Linked DNA regions of Roseibium sp. Sym1. The protein of the gene in region 1 interacts with the protein of each later gene in a pairwise test. Links are inferred from orthologs where the notes say so. Each region holds a gene or a part of one and is shown in the gene's direction. Other genes may lie near its edges.

What was found.
Region 2: the proteins of yegS (region 1) and gltA interact in binary tests that used the Escherichia coli proteins (3 or more experiments, as listed by UniProt). The link is inferred for Roseibium sp. Sym1 from one-to-one orthologs.

The regions. Positions count from the first base shown.
Region 1 is NZ_CP114786.1:1,319,897-1,326,952, reverse strand. Bases 3,377-6,128 are described here. They hold yegS (lipid kinase YegS), read left to right. Parts: upstream 3,377-4,174; coding sequence 4,175-5,083; downstream 5,084-6,128. Other genes in these bases: O6760_RS05985 (NAD-dependent epimerase/dehydratase family protein), read right to left, coding at 5,893-6,128; O6760_RS05990 (cephalosporin hydroxylase family protein), read right to left, coding at 5,105-5,896; gcvA (transcriptional regulator GcvA), read left to right, coding at 3,377-4,058. In the rest of the region: O6760_RS06015 (N-formylglutamate amidohydrolase), read left to right, coding at 1-490; O6760_RS06010 (NAD(P)/FAD-dependent oxidoreductase), read right to left, coding at 494-1,672; O6760_RS06005 (acyl-CoA dehydrogenase), read right to left, coding at 1,755-2,972; more of gcvA, read left to right, coding at 3,135-3,376; more of O6760_RS05985, read right to left, coding at 6,129-6,726; O6760_RS05980 (acyltransferase), read right to left, coding at 6,723-7,056. UniProt on the Escherichia coli protein: In vitro phosphorylates phosphatidylglycerol but not diacylglycerol; the in vivo substrate is unknown.
Region 2 is NZ_CP114786.1:4,774,470-4,781,561, reverse strand. Bases 3,043-5,830 are described here. They hold gltA (citrate synthase), read left to right. Parts: upstream 3,043-3,684; coding sequence 3,685-4,977; downstream 4,978-5,830. Other genes in these bases: O6760_RS21830 (methyl-accepting chemotaxis protein), read left to right, coding at 5,389-5,830; gltX (glutamate--tRNA ligase), read left to right, coding at 3,043-3,448. Also shown: O6760_RS21845 (ComEC/Rec2 family competence protein), read right to left, coding at 1-1,890; more of gltX, read left to right, coding at 2,024-3,042; more of O6760_RS21830, read left to right, coding at 5,831-7,092.

The DNA.
Region 1 (7,056 bases):
CGTCGGTTCCTTCAAGGGCGAGCAGGGCTACAGCGTCAGTGTCGACGAGCAGACCCTTGGCGGTTACATCACGAAGAATTTCGGCCGGCCGGATCGCGGCATTCACACCGTGACCTTGCTGCTCGCCCAGCGGTCCTATCTTCGTCACGAGTCGCCGCCATTCGAGCCGGACAAGACACGGATCACCCGCCTGCGGTCCGTCCTGACCGAATCGATGTCCCGGCTGGTCGACTGGACCGGTGTGACCGGAACCTCGACGGATGGTTCGGGACCTGGGGCAGATGCTCCGTCCGAGAGCCGGCAGACCTCGGCGGTCAACGACATGGACGGCGGAGAGGACGAACCCCCTTCCGCGCAGGCTGCGCCCCGGTCCGATGCGGGCACGGAAGAGATCATTCCGGTGGATCCGATGACGCTGACCCAGGTTGGCCGGTCCCAGACCGCCAAGGTCGAGGACGGACCGATTACGCCGCTGCTCGTTGCCGAGTGATTCTCACACGACGTTCTTTTCCACGATCGGCCGGTTCGCTGCCAGCCGGTCGACCGCCAGCGGCGACAGGTCCAGCGACTGGTAGCCGCCCGTGGCGATCAGTTCGGCCAGCCCGCGCCCGACCGCCGGGGACTGCTGCAGGCCGTGGCCGGAAAAGCCCAGGGCCAGAAACAGGCCGTCGATCCCGGGAACCGCGCCGATGAAGGCGTTGTGGTCGAACAGGTTCATATCGTAGCTGCCGGCCCACGCCGCGCCGGGACGGATCGCCTCGAAGGCGGGGACACGGGCCGCCAGCGTGGGCCAGATATGCTCTTCGAACAGGCCGTGGTCGACATCGAAATCGGTGCAGTCCGGATCCATGTCCGGCGGCGGTGCCGAGCCGCAGATATAGCCCGTGCCTTCGGGGCGCACATAGGTGCCGGTCGGGTCGATCAAGAGTGGAAACCGCTCCAGCCTGTCGCGGCACTCAAACGTGAAGACGCAGCGTTTTTTCGGGACGATCGGCAGATCCAGCCCGGCCTGGCGGCAGAGCTCCGGACCGCCGGAGGCACCGGCGCAATTGACGACGACCGGCGCGGACAATGTGTCTCCGCTCGACAGTCGAACCTGCCAGGCGCCGCCTTGCCTGTCGAGGGAAGCATGCGCCGGCAGATAGTCGACGCCGAGCGAGCGGGCTTTCCTGCGGAAGGCTTGCATCAGGCCATAGCCGTCGAACCAGCCCTCGCCCGTCAGGCCGTGGCAGCCGGCGGCGAGATCGGAAACCTCCAGCCAGGGAAATTTCGCCTTCAGCGCGGCGGCGTCCAGAAAGCCGATATCCGCGCCGAGCTGCTGCTGCAGCCGGTGGTTCTCCCGGAGAATGTCCAGCTTGTCGGGTGTTGCCAGGAAGAGGTAGCCGCCTTCGTGCAGGTCGATCGCGGGGCGGTCGGTGTCGACCGCCAGTTCGGCGCCGATCTCTCTCAGGAAGCGGATGCCGTAGAGCGATATCTCGATATTGACCGAGCTTGAGAACTGCTGCCGGATGGACGCGGCGGACCGGGCGGAGGCACAGATCTCGTAGGCCGGGTCCGCCTCGACGACAACGATGCGGCCGTCGAAATCGTCCCGCATGGACAGGTGGCAGGCAACCGCGGACCCCATGACGGCTCCCCCGATGATGACGACATCCGCAGTCCTGTCCGACATGAGGCCTTCCTGCTCTGGCAACGGAACCTTGAATCAGATGCGGGCGGTCAGCCCGCCCGCATCAAACACCTTCAGTATCGGATCAGAAAAACGCCTGCAGACCGGTCTGGGCACGGCCGAGGATCAGCGCGTGAACGTCATGCGTGCCTTCATAGGTGTTGACCGTTTCCAGGTTCTGGGCGTGGCGCATGACGTGGTATTCCTCCTGGATGCCGTTGCCGCCATGCATGTCACGGGCCTGGCGGGCAATGTCCAGGGCCTTGCCGCAGTTGTTGCGCTTGATCAGGGAGATCATTTCCGGGGCGACCTTGCCGGCATCAAACAGCTGGCCGACCCGGAGCGCGGCCTGAAGGCCAAGCGTGATTTCCGTCTGCATGTCGGCCAGTTTCTTCTGGAACAGCTGGGTCTGGGCCAGCGGGCGCCCGAACTGTTCCCGGTCGAGGCCGTACTGGCGGGCGCGGGTCCAGCAGTCCTCGGCTGCGCCCATGGAGCCCCAGGCAATGCCGTAGCGGGCGCGGTTGAGACAGCCGAACGGGCCCTTCAGGCCGGAGACATTCGGCAGCAGCGCGTCTTCGCCGACCTCGACCCCGTCCATGACGATCTCGCCGGTGATGGAGGCGCGCAGGGACAGCTTGCCGCCGACCTTTGGCGCGGACAGGCCCTTCATGCCCTTGTCGAGCACGAAGCCGCGAATGGCGCCGTCATGGGCTTCCGACTTCGCCCAGACCACGAAGACATCCGCGATCGGCGAATTGGAGATCCACATCTTCGAACCGGTCAGCTTGTAGCCGCCGTCGATCTTTTCCGCCCGGGTGCGCATGCCGGCAGGGTCCGAGCCCGCATCGGGCTCGGTCAGGCCGAAGCAGCCGACATATTCGCCGGAGGCCAGTTTCGGCAGGTATTTCTGGCGCTGTTCCTCCGAGCCATAGGCATAGATCGGATACATGACCAGCGAGGACTGCACGCTCATCATCGAGCGGTAGCCGCTGTCGACGCGTTCGATCTCGCGGGCAACCACGCCGTAGGAGACATAGGAGGCTCCGGCGCAACCGTATTCTTCCGGCAAGGTAACGCCGAGCAGGCCAAGCTCACCCATCTCGTTGAAGATCGAGCGGTCGGTCTTTTCCTCGCGATAGGCCTCGATCACGCGCGGCAGCAGCTTGTCCTGCGCATAGGCGCGGGCGGTGTCCTGGATGAGCTGTTCGTCTTCGCCGAGCTGGTCGCGCAGATGGAACGGATCCTGCCAGTCGAACGTGCCGCCGCCCGAGGGTGCGGACTTGATGGTTGCCGGTGCGTTCATGATCGTGTCTCCCGAGGCCTTCCTGGATCCAGGCCGTTGGATTGCGGCGCTTGGCTGCCGCAGGTCATTCTGTTTCTTCTAGTCTTGTCGCAATTTTGTTTGCAGAAAAGCGAAACCTCATCCATCATTCATGACGAAATGGAATGAACTGGATGAAAGTCGATGCGACGCGCCTTTGTTCCGCCGGCCGATACGCTGATCGCTTTCGAGTGCGCCGCCCGGCACCTGAGTTTCACCCGCGCAGCGGAAGAGCTGCACCTCACGCAAGGAGCTGTTTCCAAGCAGGTGCGCCACCTGGAGGACAGGCTCGGGGTGGAACTGTTCCGCCGTGTGCGCCAGCGCATCGTCCTGACCGACGCCGGGCGTCTTTACCTGCATGACATTCGCGGCGCTCTGGAGCAGATGACGGCGGCCACACGCCAGGTCATGTCCTACGCGGGCAGTGCCGATGTCCTGAACCTGGCGGTGCTGCCCACCTTCGGCACGCGTTGGCTGGCACCGCGGCTCGCTGAATTCGATCGCCGTTATCCGGACGCCGGCCTGAACCTGAGCGTGCGCCTGCAGCCCTTCGACTTCGACGAGGAGCCGTTTGACGGTGCCATTCACCACGGAGACCCCGTCTGGGCCGGCGCAATTGCCGAGCGCCTGTTCGACGAAGAGGTCGTTCCCGTCGCCTCCCGCGCCTTTCGTGACCGCCACGAGATCCGCAAGCCGTCGGATCTTGCCCGCGTGCCGCGCCTGCAGCTCGCGACAAGGCCGCTGGCGTGGCGGCAATGGTTCGATCTGGCGGGCGTGGAGACCGACGCCGCCTTCCAGGGAGCGCGGTTCGAGCAGTTCGTGATGATCTCGGAGGCCGCGATCCACCATGCGGGCGCGGCCTTGATCCCGCGGTTTTTCATCGAGGAGGAGCTGGCCTCCGGACGGCTGGTGCGCCTGTTCGACCTGTCCCTGGCGCAACAGACCGCCTATTACTTCGTTTACCCGGAAGGACGCACCATGCGGCCGGTGGTGTCCGCTTTCCGCAAGTGGTTGATGGAGGAAGCGCGGACCGCCCGCACGCGCCGTGAAACCATGCTGCCGGGCTGAACGGCCAGGCGCATGTATCGTGCACTACAACGCCGGGACCTGCCGGCCCTTCCGAAAGGGGCTCCCGATGTCCATCTACATCCAACGGGAACTCCGCTGAACCAGGGGACACGACTTTGAAGAAACAGCATCTGCGCCTGATCCTCAACGGCAAGTCCGCCGGCCGGACCGACGTGCGCGCCGCGGTCGACGCGGTCCGTGACATGGGCCATGACGTTTCGGTGCGGGTGACCTACGAGGCCGGGGACGTGGCCCGGTTGGTGACAGAAGCGCTGCACGACCACGCCGACAGCCCCATCGACACGGTGGTCAGCGGGGGTGGCGACGGCACTCTGCACGAGGTGGTCGACGCGGCTCTTCAACAGATATCCGGTGATGAGCGGCCGCCGTTTTCCTTCGCCGTGCTGCCGCTCGGCACTGCAAATGATTTTGCCCGCCACCTCCAGCTTGATCCCAATGACATTCCCGCCTGCCTGCGGTTTGCCACGCGCGCGTCGGCAAGGCCCACGGATGTCGGCGAGGTCAATGGCCGGGTGTTCGTAAACATGGCCACGGGCGGATTCGGAACGCAGGTGACGGCGCAGACCGACCCCAATCTCAAGAAGGTGCTCGGCGGCGCGGCCTATCTTTTCACGGGCCTGCACCGGTTTTCGGAGCTTGCCGCCTGCGAGGCCCGGGTGGAGACGGAAGACTTCTCCTGGGAAGGCCCCTTCCTGGCACTCGCCATCGGCAACGGCCGGCGGGCGGGTGGCGGCATCCGGCTATGTCCAAGGGCGGAACTTGACGACGGCCTTCTCGACCTGACGATCGTGCCCTTCCCGGACTCGGGAAAGGTCATCGATCTGTTCTCCGCGCTCATGGAACGCGGTGTCGAGGGCCTCAATGGCGGGTTCGTTGAAAAAAGGTCCCGCAACATCACCATCGAGACGTCGGAACCCGTGCAGTTCAATCTGGACGGCGAACCCATGACCGGAACGTCCTGGAAGGTGGCGATCCGGCATCACCGGATCGCCCTCAGGCGTTGAGGGGTTTCGACGAGGAAATGGTCAACCGGTCCGCTTCAGCCAGCCGTCCGGCGCAGCCGAAATCAGGAGCTTGTTGTTGATCTCCTGGTCGATCTCGAACTCCGGATGGGATCTCAGGAATTCGTGCACGGCCGTCTTGGCATTGTTGCCCGGCGCCCACGGCCGGTCCGGGAACGTGTCTTCCGGCAGATCCTCGATAACGGTGTCGAAGACAAGGCAATAGCTGCCCGGCGTGGCCAGGCCGGCATAGGCGTTCAGCTCGGCCAGCACATGCTCGTGGGTGTGGTTGCTGTCGAGGCAGACCAGAACACGCTCATAGTCCCTGGCGTAGTCGTGAACCCGCCGGATCATGCCGTCCTCGACCGAGGACCCCTCGAACATGTCGATCTTGGCCGACATCGGGTGGGCTTCCATTGCCGTCCGGTTGTGGGCCCGGATGTCGATATCAAGTCCGAGAACGCGTCTCTTGGCCGTTTTCGGATCGACGACGCCGCCGCTTTCCACGGCATCGCAATAGTCGAGCATGGCCAAGAGGGAGGCGCTCATGATCAGGGAGCCGCCATGGGCGATGCCGGTCTCGATGATCAGGTCCGGCCTGGTCGCCCAGACGATTTCCTGAAACACGGCCATGTCGGTCGGAAGCTGGATGATCGGCCGGCCGCCCCAGGCGAAGTTGTACATGTATTTCTGGTCGAATGCGGTCTTCATCCAGCCACGGGACTGCGCCTGCCATCCGGCCTCCCCGGCATAGCCGGCGATGCGCTGTTGTCTTTCGATCTCGAATTCCCGGATCGGGTCGGTGTCTTTGCTCATGAGTCTACTCTCGATTTGGCGGCGTTGCCGCCGGCCGCGCGCAACAGCGCCGGCAGGTCCTTCAGGAGAGAACGCGGTGAAAAGCCGAACTCGGTCCGGATGCGTTCGATGTTGATTTGAGGAAAGGCCCTGCGGACACCGCCGGGCGTGAATGTACAGGAAAGGCCCTCATTCCTGACGGCCTCCGCGATTTCTTCATGGCTGACCGGCTGGCCGCTGGCAACATTGTAGGTCCGGTGGCGGCCGGTCCGCGCGATCCGTTCCGCCAGCTGGACGACATCGTCCACGGCGACATAGTCCTTCGAGGAGCCGGGGGCTTCGCGGATGGTCGTCTGTCCGGTGCCGGCAAGGTCCTCCAGCAGCGACCCCAGAAAGGTGGCCGTGCCCTGGTCGGGACCGTAGACATTCGACAGCCGGATCACCTTGACGCCCGCCTGTTCGTGAGACAGGCACAGCGCTTCGCCCAGCATCTTGGAGAGGTCGTAGGTGGTGTCAGCCGACGGGGTGACCGCGATCGGGGCCGTTTCCGACGTTTCGTTACTGCCTGCGGCCTGCGCATAGATCCGCGTGCTGGAGAAATACACGAAGGACTCGAAATCGGTCTGCTCCAGCAATCGTCCGGGCAGGCCCGCATGAACGTCGACGGTGCCGAGCGGCCGATCCCGGAAATTGCCCGTCATGCCGATGCAATAGAACACCCTGCCGAGGGGCCCGCCGAGGTTCTCGATCTCATGACGTCCGGGGGTTGCAACCTCATAGCCCGCGCTCTGCAGATGGCGGACGAGATTGCGGCCGATAAAGCCGCTTGCGCCAAGCACCGTCGCCTTCATGTCCGCGTTCCGATCAGGCGCATGGGATTGCCCGCGACGACCGAATAGGCCGGAACCTCGCCCTTCACCACGGTGCCGGCGGCGATGACGCAGCCGGTGTTGACCACGGCACCGTCAAGGAAAACGCAGTTGGCGCCAATCCAGACGTCGTCACCGATCCTGATGCCGCCGCGGCTCGGCTGGAACCCCTGCTCGACAATGAGCCGGTTGCGGTCCTCGAAGGCGTGATTGACCGGCGCGAAGGTGCAGTTGGCCGCGATGGCCACGTTGTCGCCGATGGTCAGGCCGTGGCCGGTATAGATGACGCAGCCGGAATTGAGCGTGACATTC
Region 2 (7,092 bases), 3.5 Mb from region 1 along the record:
CGAGTTGGTTCTGCCCGCAAAACGCAGTTGCCCGCCCGCGTCGCGGGCGGCAAGGCGATTTCCCGAAGCTGAAATCTGCACATCGGGCGGACGAGACTGGCCTGCCAGATACAATCCGGCGACGAGCGGCAGCACCGCCGCGAACCGCTTGCGCCCCGGAAGAAGAAGCCCGGAAAACAGGGCCGCCATCAGCAGAGACGCCGCGCCGCCATCCAGTTTCCCGAACGCGCCGTTGCCCGCATCAAGCCCGGCGGTGAAATGTGCAATCTTCAACAGAAGCGAAACGCCCTGGGACATCACCCACAACGGGCCGGCGGCCAGGCCAAACGGCATCAGGGCGAGCGCCAGAACGCCCATCGGCATGACGAGAAGTGAGAAAACCGGCATGCCGAGCATGTTGCCGATCAGGCCGTAAGGCGCCACCCGCCCGAAATGATGTGCCCCGATGATCCCGGTGGCCAGGCCGGCGACCAGGGCCGTAACAAAAAGTCCAGCCGCCCACCGGCCGGCAAATCGCAGCAGCCCGGCAGCAACACCTTGTTGTTCCGGCCGGATGTCCAGGCCACGTTCACGGCGGCGCCAGAGATCGTAGACCGCCACCAGGCAGATCACCGCCGCGAAAGACATCTGAAACCCGGGAAAGAACAGCCGCTCCGGCGCCAGCACAAGCAGGACCAGCCCCGCCAGGGCGACGCTGCGCAGCGTCAATCCGCGGCGGCCGACCAATATCCCGAGAAAGACAAGCGCAATCATCAGGAACGACCGCTGCGTCGCCACGCCCGCACCGGAGAGCAGCAGGTAGACAACTGCGGCGGCAAGCGCAGCGAGCGCCGCCCATTTATGGGTCGGCCAGCGCAGCGGAAGCGAAGGAACAAGCGCCAGCAGCAACAGTGCGGCGCCGTAGGTACCTCCGGAAAAAAGCGCCATGTGCAGACCGGAAATGGCCAGGATATGCGCCAGCCCGGCGGCGCGCAGATCTTCCTCCTGTGCTTCGCCGATACCGCCTCGGTCACCAACCAGTACGGCGACAATCAGGGCTGCCTCGGGTCCCTCTTCCAGACTGCCGCGAACACGCTCGGCAAGATGCCTGCGCAGCTGAGCAACCAGGGCTGCGGCCTGCAAGCCGGACGCTTCCCGGGCAGGGCCGAGGTTCTCCGGCGGCCCGAAACTGAAGCCAGTGGCACCGATGCGCGAGAAATAGGCCCGGAAGGAAAAGTCGTAGCCACCGGGATGAACCGGTCCCGGCGGTGGAAACAACCGCGTCCTCATGCGCACGCGATCACCGACCCCTGCGTCACTTCCTCTAGGAACGCGCAAGCGAACCCTTTCGGGAAAACCGCGCCGGGAGGCCGTATGCCCATTGACGGTCTCGACCGCCAGGACGAGCCGGCCTTGTTTCGGACCGCCCTGCCACTCCAGCACCTGCCCGGTCAGCTCGGCATTCATGGGCTCGGCCAGCCTGGGCGCATCAACACCTGCCGTCCGCATGGCCCCGGCAGCGCATCCGCACAGGAAGGCAAGCAGGAGCAGGACCTGCCACCCGGCGGCTCCCTGTCGGCGAAATGCGGCAAGCGCGCCCAGCACCGTTCCGCACAGGACAAGTGCCAAGGCGATCCATGACGGCTCCACCGGCAGAATGACATAGACCGCAATCCCCGCGGCAAAGGCGAAGGCGCACCACAACAGGCCCTGCTCGTCCCGGAACCGGTCCTCGTCCGCAGATGCCGACGACAGGGCGGCGGAGCGCTTTAACAGCAGGCCGGCCAGCGACACGGAGCGCTTCATCGGCCTGGAGGAAAACTCGTGGGCTATTTCGGAATTTTGTGCCTCGAGGGTAACCGTTTCCGGACGGTTGTCATTGTCGGTCGAAGGATATGCCCCCGCTGCCAACACTTCTCCTCATTGCCGCGCACGAGAATCGGGCGCGCAGCCTATTTAGCCGCGCCGATGCCTGTGCTAAGACCGCGCCACCAATCAGGCGCTTTCAGCGCCGCCATTCTGACAGAGACTTTCAAAAAGCACCATGGCACAAGACATCGTCACGCGTTTCGCTCCGTCCCCGACCGGTTTCCTGCACATTGGCGGCGCCCGCACCGCCCTGTTCAACTGGCTCTTTTCAAAGCACTTCGGCGGCAAGATGTTGCTGCGTATCGAGGACACGGACCGGGCCCGCTCGACACAGGAAGCGGTCGACGCCATCCTGGACGGCCTGACCTGGCTCGGTCTCGACTGGGACGGTGACCCGATCTCGCAATTCGCACGGGTCGACCGGCACAAGGAAGTTGTCGACCAGATGCTCGCCGACGGCACCGCCTACCGCTGCTACTCCACGCCGGAAGAACTCGACGCCATGCGCGAGAAGGCCCGTGCCGAAGGCAAACCGCCGCGCTATGACGGCACATGGCGGGACAAGGATGCCTCGCAGGCACCTGCCGGCGTCGATCCGGTCATCCGCATCAAGGCGCCCCAGGAAGGCGAGACCGTGGTTGATGACATGGTCCAGGGCCGCGTGGTAATCCCGAACAAGGATCTCGACGACTTCGTGCTGATGCGGTCCGACGGCACACCGACCTACATGCTCGCAGTGGTCGTCGACGACCACGACATGGGCGTCACGCATATCATCCGGGGTGTCGATCACCTCACCAACGCCGCCCGGCAGACCCTGATCTTCAAGGCCCTCGGCTGGGACGTTCCGGCCATGGCGCATATTCCGCTGATCCACGGTCCGGACGGTGCGAAACTGTCCAAGCGCCACGGGGCCACCGGAGCAGAAACCTACCGGGCCATGGGTTACCTGCCGCAGGCGATGCGCAACTATCTCGCGCGTCTCGGCTGGAGTCATGGCGACGAGGAAATCATTTCCCTTGAAGACATGATCAAGTGGTTCGGCATGGATGCCGTCGGCCAGTCCGCCGCGCGCTTTGACTTCAAGAAGCTGGAAAACCTCAACGGTCACTACATGCGCGCGACGGATGACGCGGAGCTGCTGGATCACTGGAAGATCTACCTCGCCCACGCCGACAACGGTGAAGCGGTGCTTAGCTGGATGACCACCCCTGCCAACGAGCAGGTGGCCCTCGCTGCGCTGCCCGGCCTGAAGGAGCGCGCCAAGACCCTGGTGGAACTTACCGAGAGCGCTTCCTATCTGTGGCGCCAGCGGCCGCTCGATACGGACGAGAAGGCCCAGAAGATCCTGGACGATGACGCCAGGGCCATCCTTGGCGACCTTCACGGCGTGTTGTCCGGCATCTCCGACTGGGTGGCAGAACCGCTTGAAACGGCTGTAAAGGCTTATGCGGAGCAAAAGGAACTGAAGCTCGGCAAGGTCGCCCAGCCGCTTCGCGCCGCCTTGACCGGCCGCGGTACTTCTCCCGGCATCTATGATGTGCTGATCGCACTCGGACGCGAGGAATCCCTGGCCCGGATCAAGGATCAGGCCGCCTGACCGCCTCACGCAAACCGCTGCCCGTTGCGCACTTTTGCCTGCATCGGGCAGCCCCGAAGCCGACGAAAACCTTCTTTGACCAAAGCGTTATATCGGCCAGCTTGCGGCAGTGCGGTAAATGGGCTACGCAAGACGCGAAAATGTCTCCCGTGCCGTCCGACAACCGGAAACGGACCCCTTTCCCGAAGGGGTAGAAACAAGGACGGTGCACCCGGTTAACGCAGAGGGGTTTCTGAATGGCCGACAACAACGCCAAGCTCAACGTCGGTGGCAACGCCCACGATTTCGACGTACTTGACGGATCCATCGGACCGTCTGTCGTGAACATCTCGTCCTTGTACAAGGACACGGGCATGTTCACCTACGACCCTGGTTTCACCTCAACCGCATCGTGCGAATCCAAGATCACCTATATCGACGGTGACGAAGGCACGCTCCTGTATCGCGGATATCCGATCGAACAGCTCGCCGATCACGGCGACTTTCTGGAATCCTGCTACCTGCTTCTGTACGGTGAGTTGCCGACCAAGGCGCAGAAGGACGATTTCGTCAGTCGGGTCACCTATCACACGATGATCCACGAGCAGATGAACCGGTTCTTCTCCGGTTTCCGCCGCGACGCGCACCCGATGGCCGTCATGGTCGGCACCGTCGGTGCCCTGTCCGCCTTCTATCACGACAGCACCGATATCACGGATCCGCATCAGCGCATGGTTGCCTCGCTGCGCATGATCGCCAAGATGCCGACAATTGCCGCCATGGCCTACAAGTACCATGTCGGACAGCCGTTCGTGTATCCGCGCAACGATCTCGGCTATGCCGCCAACTTCCTGCACATGTGTTTCGCCGTCCCTTGCGAAGAATACAAGGTGAATCCTGTCCTGGCCCGTGCCATGGACCGCATCTTCATCCTGCATGCCGACCATGAACAGAACGCGTCGACTTCGACCGTCCGCCTTGCCGGCTCCTCGGGCGCGAATCCGTTTGCCTGCATTGCCGCCGGCATTGCCTGCCTCTGGGGCCCGGCCCATGGCGGGGCGAACGAAGCCGCGCTCAACATGCTGTCGGAAATTGGCTCCGTCGACCGGATTCCGGAATTTGTCGCCCGCGCGAAGGACAAGAACGATCCGTTCCGTCTGATGGGCTTCGGCCACCGGGTCTACAAGAATTACGACCCGCGTGCCCGCATCATGCAGAAGACCACACACGAGGTTCTTGGCGAGCTCGGCATCAAGGACGATCCGCTTCTGGACGTTGCCATGGAGCTGGAGAAGATCGCGCTCAACGACGAATATTTCGTCGATAAGAAGCTCTATCCGAACATCGATTTCTATTCGGGTATCACGCTTCGGGCCCTCGGCTTCCCGACCACCATGTTCACCGTTCTCTTCGCACTGGCCCGCACCGTTGGCTGGATCGCGCAGTGGAAGGAAATGGTGGAAGATCCGTCCCAGCGTATCGGCCGCCCGCGTCAGCTTTATACAGGAGCAAAGCTGCGCGACTACACGCCGATCGATCAGCGCCGCTGATCACGGCCGCCGTGGCGACGGCGGGACGAATTGGAATGTTTCAGAACGCCCCCGGTTTTCCGGGGGCGTTGTCATTTTGCCCTAACGGAACAGACCGGAACTCAAGAAATGAATTTCCGGCGATCGGCGCATTCGCGAACAGAGTATTCGGGACCCAGTTATCGGCGAATAAGACTTCGGCAAAGTCTCTCGGCAGCAAAACTGAACGAGAGGAAAACGTCCATCAACCTGCGCGCCTCTCTACTATTTTTTTAGTTTAACAACTACTTTTGCGTATTATTTGCACCAAATATATTTTTTTACTTTTACATTCTAATATTTATCACTCTTTTACAAATAATAAGGACTCTCCCCATAGCATACGTTGCAACAAGTTCGCGCGAAACGCGCTCGGGATCTTGAGGGGCTAATATGAATTTCCTGAAATTTGCGTCTGACATGAAGCTTGGCGTCAAGGTCGGAGGCAGCTTTGCAGCGGTCGTCGCGCTCACCGGAATTGTCGGTGGTGTTGGCGCCTACAGCGTCATGACGCTGTCGGAACGGATGGAAATTGCCAAACAGTCAACCTCCACCATCGCCCAGCTGCAGAACCTGGCTAGCAAGCGGGAGGATTTCCTGTCCACCCAGGACTTGCAGGCTGCCGATGCCGCCATCGTCGATATCAGCACGTTGCGCGAGGAACTGGGTGTGCTCGAAACCCAGCTCAAAGCGGATTCAGGGGCCAGGGTCGCCGTTACCGAAGCTTCGTCGGCGGTGAGCGATTTCCGCAAAGCTTTCGAGAAGGTGGTCGGGTTCACCCAGACCCAGTCGGAGAAAAAGGCACAGCTTGAAACCGCTGTCCGGAACCTGGAGCAAGCCGCTTCCCAGATCCTCGGCAAATCCCTGATGGCCCGGGACGGGGTCAGCCAGGACGAAACCAATGCCCGCAAGACGCTGGTCCTCGCCAACAAGGTCGGTCAGGCCGCTGCCGGCTTCCAGGAAGAAGCCCTGACGCTGCAAAACCTCTTCAACGCGGCCGCAAACAACGCAAAACAACTGGCGGACATCAAGAAGCGTGTCGCGGCCCTGGTCCCGTCCGCCAAACAGATGGCGGCAAACAGCTTTGAAGGCGTCGACCCCGGCAAGTTCTCACAGCTCGCGGCCAAGACCGCCGAACTCGAACAGACGCTCGACAAGCTGTCCCAGACCAAGGATTACATCGAGATCTTCGACCTCACGGATGCGGGCAAGGCCGGTTTTGACGTAATCGTAACAAGCGTGAAGGAAATCCGCTCCCAGGCAAATGTCGCTATCGACAATGTCTACGCCCAGGCGGACGAGATCAACCAGCGCTTTTATGTCGTCGACAGCGCCGCGGACACGGTCATGCAGATCGAAGCGGACGCCAATGCCGTCAAGGCTTCCGCATTCTACTTCATGCTGACTCCGGACGAAACGACCAAGGCCTCCGTCGCAGAGGGCATAGACGGGTTGAACAAGCTTGCCAGCCGCCTGGAAAAAAGCGCCAAGGATTTTCCGGCTATTGCGGACCAGGTCCCGCCGGTCAAGTCTTCGATCGACTCGTTCGCGGCAAGCTTCTCCGAACTGGCCTCCAACCAGTTTCAGCTGGGTGACCAGATCGAAACCATGAAGGACCTGTCCCAGACGGTCCAGGCACAGATTTCCAAAATCTCGGCGGATCAGGGCGCGGCCGCCCAGGCGTCGAGCGCCAGCGCCCTTGGCGTGATCACCCTGGCGCTTCTCGCAGCCGTGCTTGCGGGTGTCGGCATGGCCGTCGCCCTGAATTTCGCCGTCACCCGTCCGCTGCGCAGAACCACCGAAACCATGTCGCGCCTTGCTGAGGGCAACACGGATGTCGTGATTGACGGAACCGATCGTGGCGATGAAGTCGGCGACATGAGCCGAACCTTGCAGGTGTTCCGCGACAATGCGGTCGAACGCATCCGGCTGCAGTCCGAAACGGAGCAGGAACAGCAGATGCGGGCTGAACGCCAGTCAAGGGTCGAATCCCTGATATCCGAGTTTCGTGAAAAGGCCACAGAGGTGCTCGGCTCGGTGGCGGAAACCGCCCATACGCTGGACGGCACCGCGCAGGATCTCAGCACGATAGCAAGT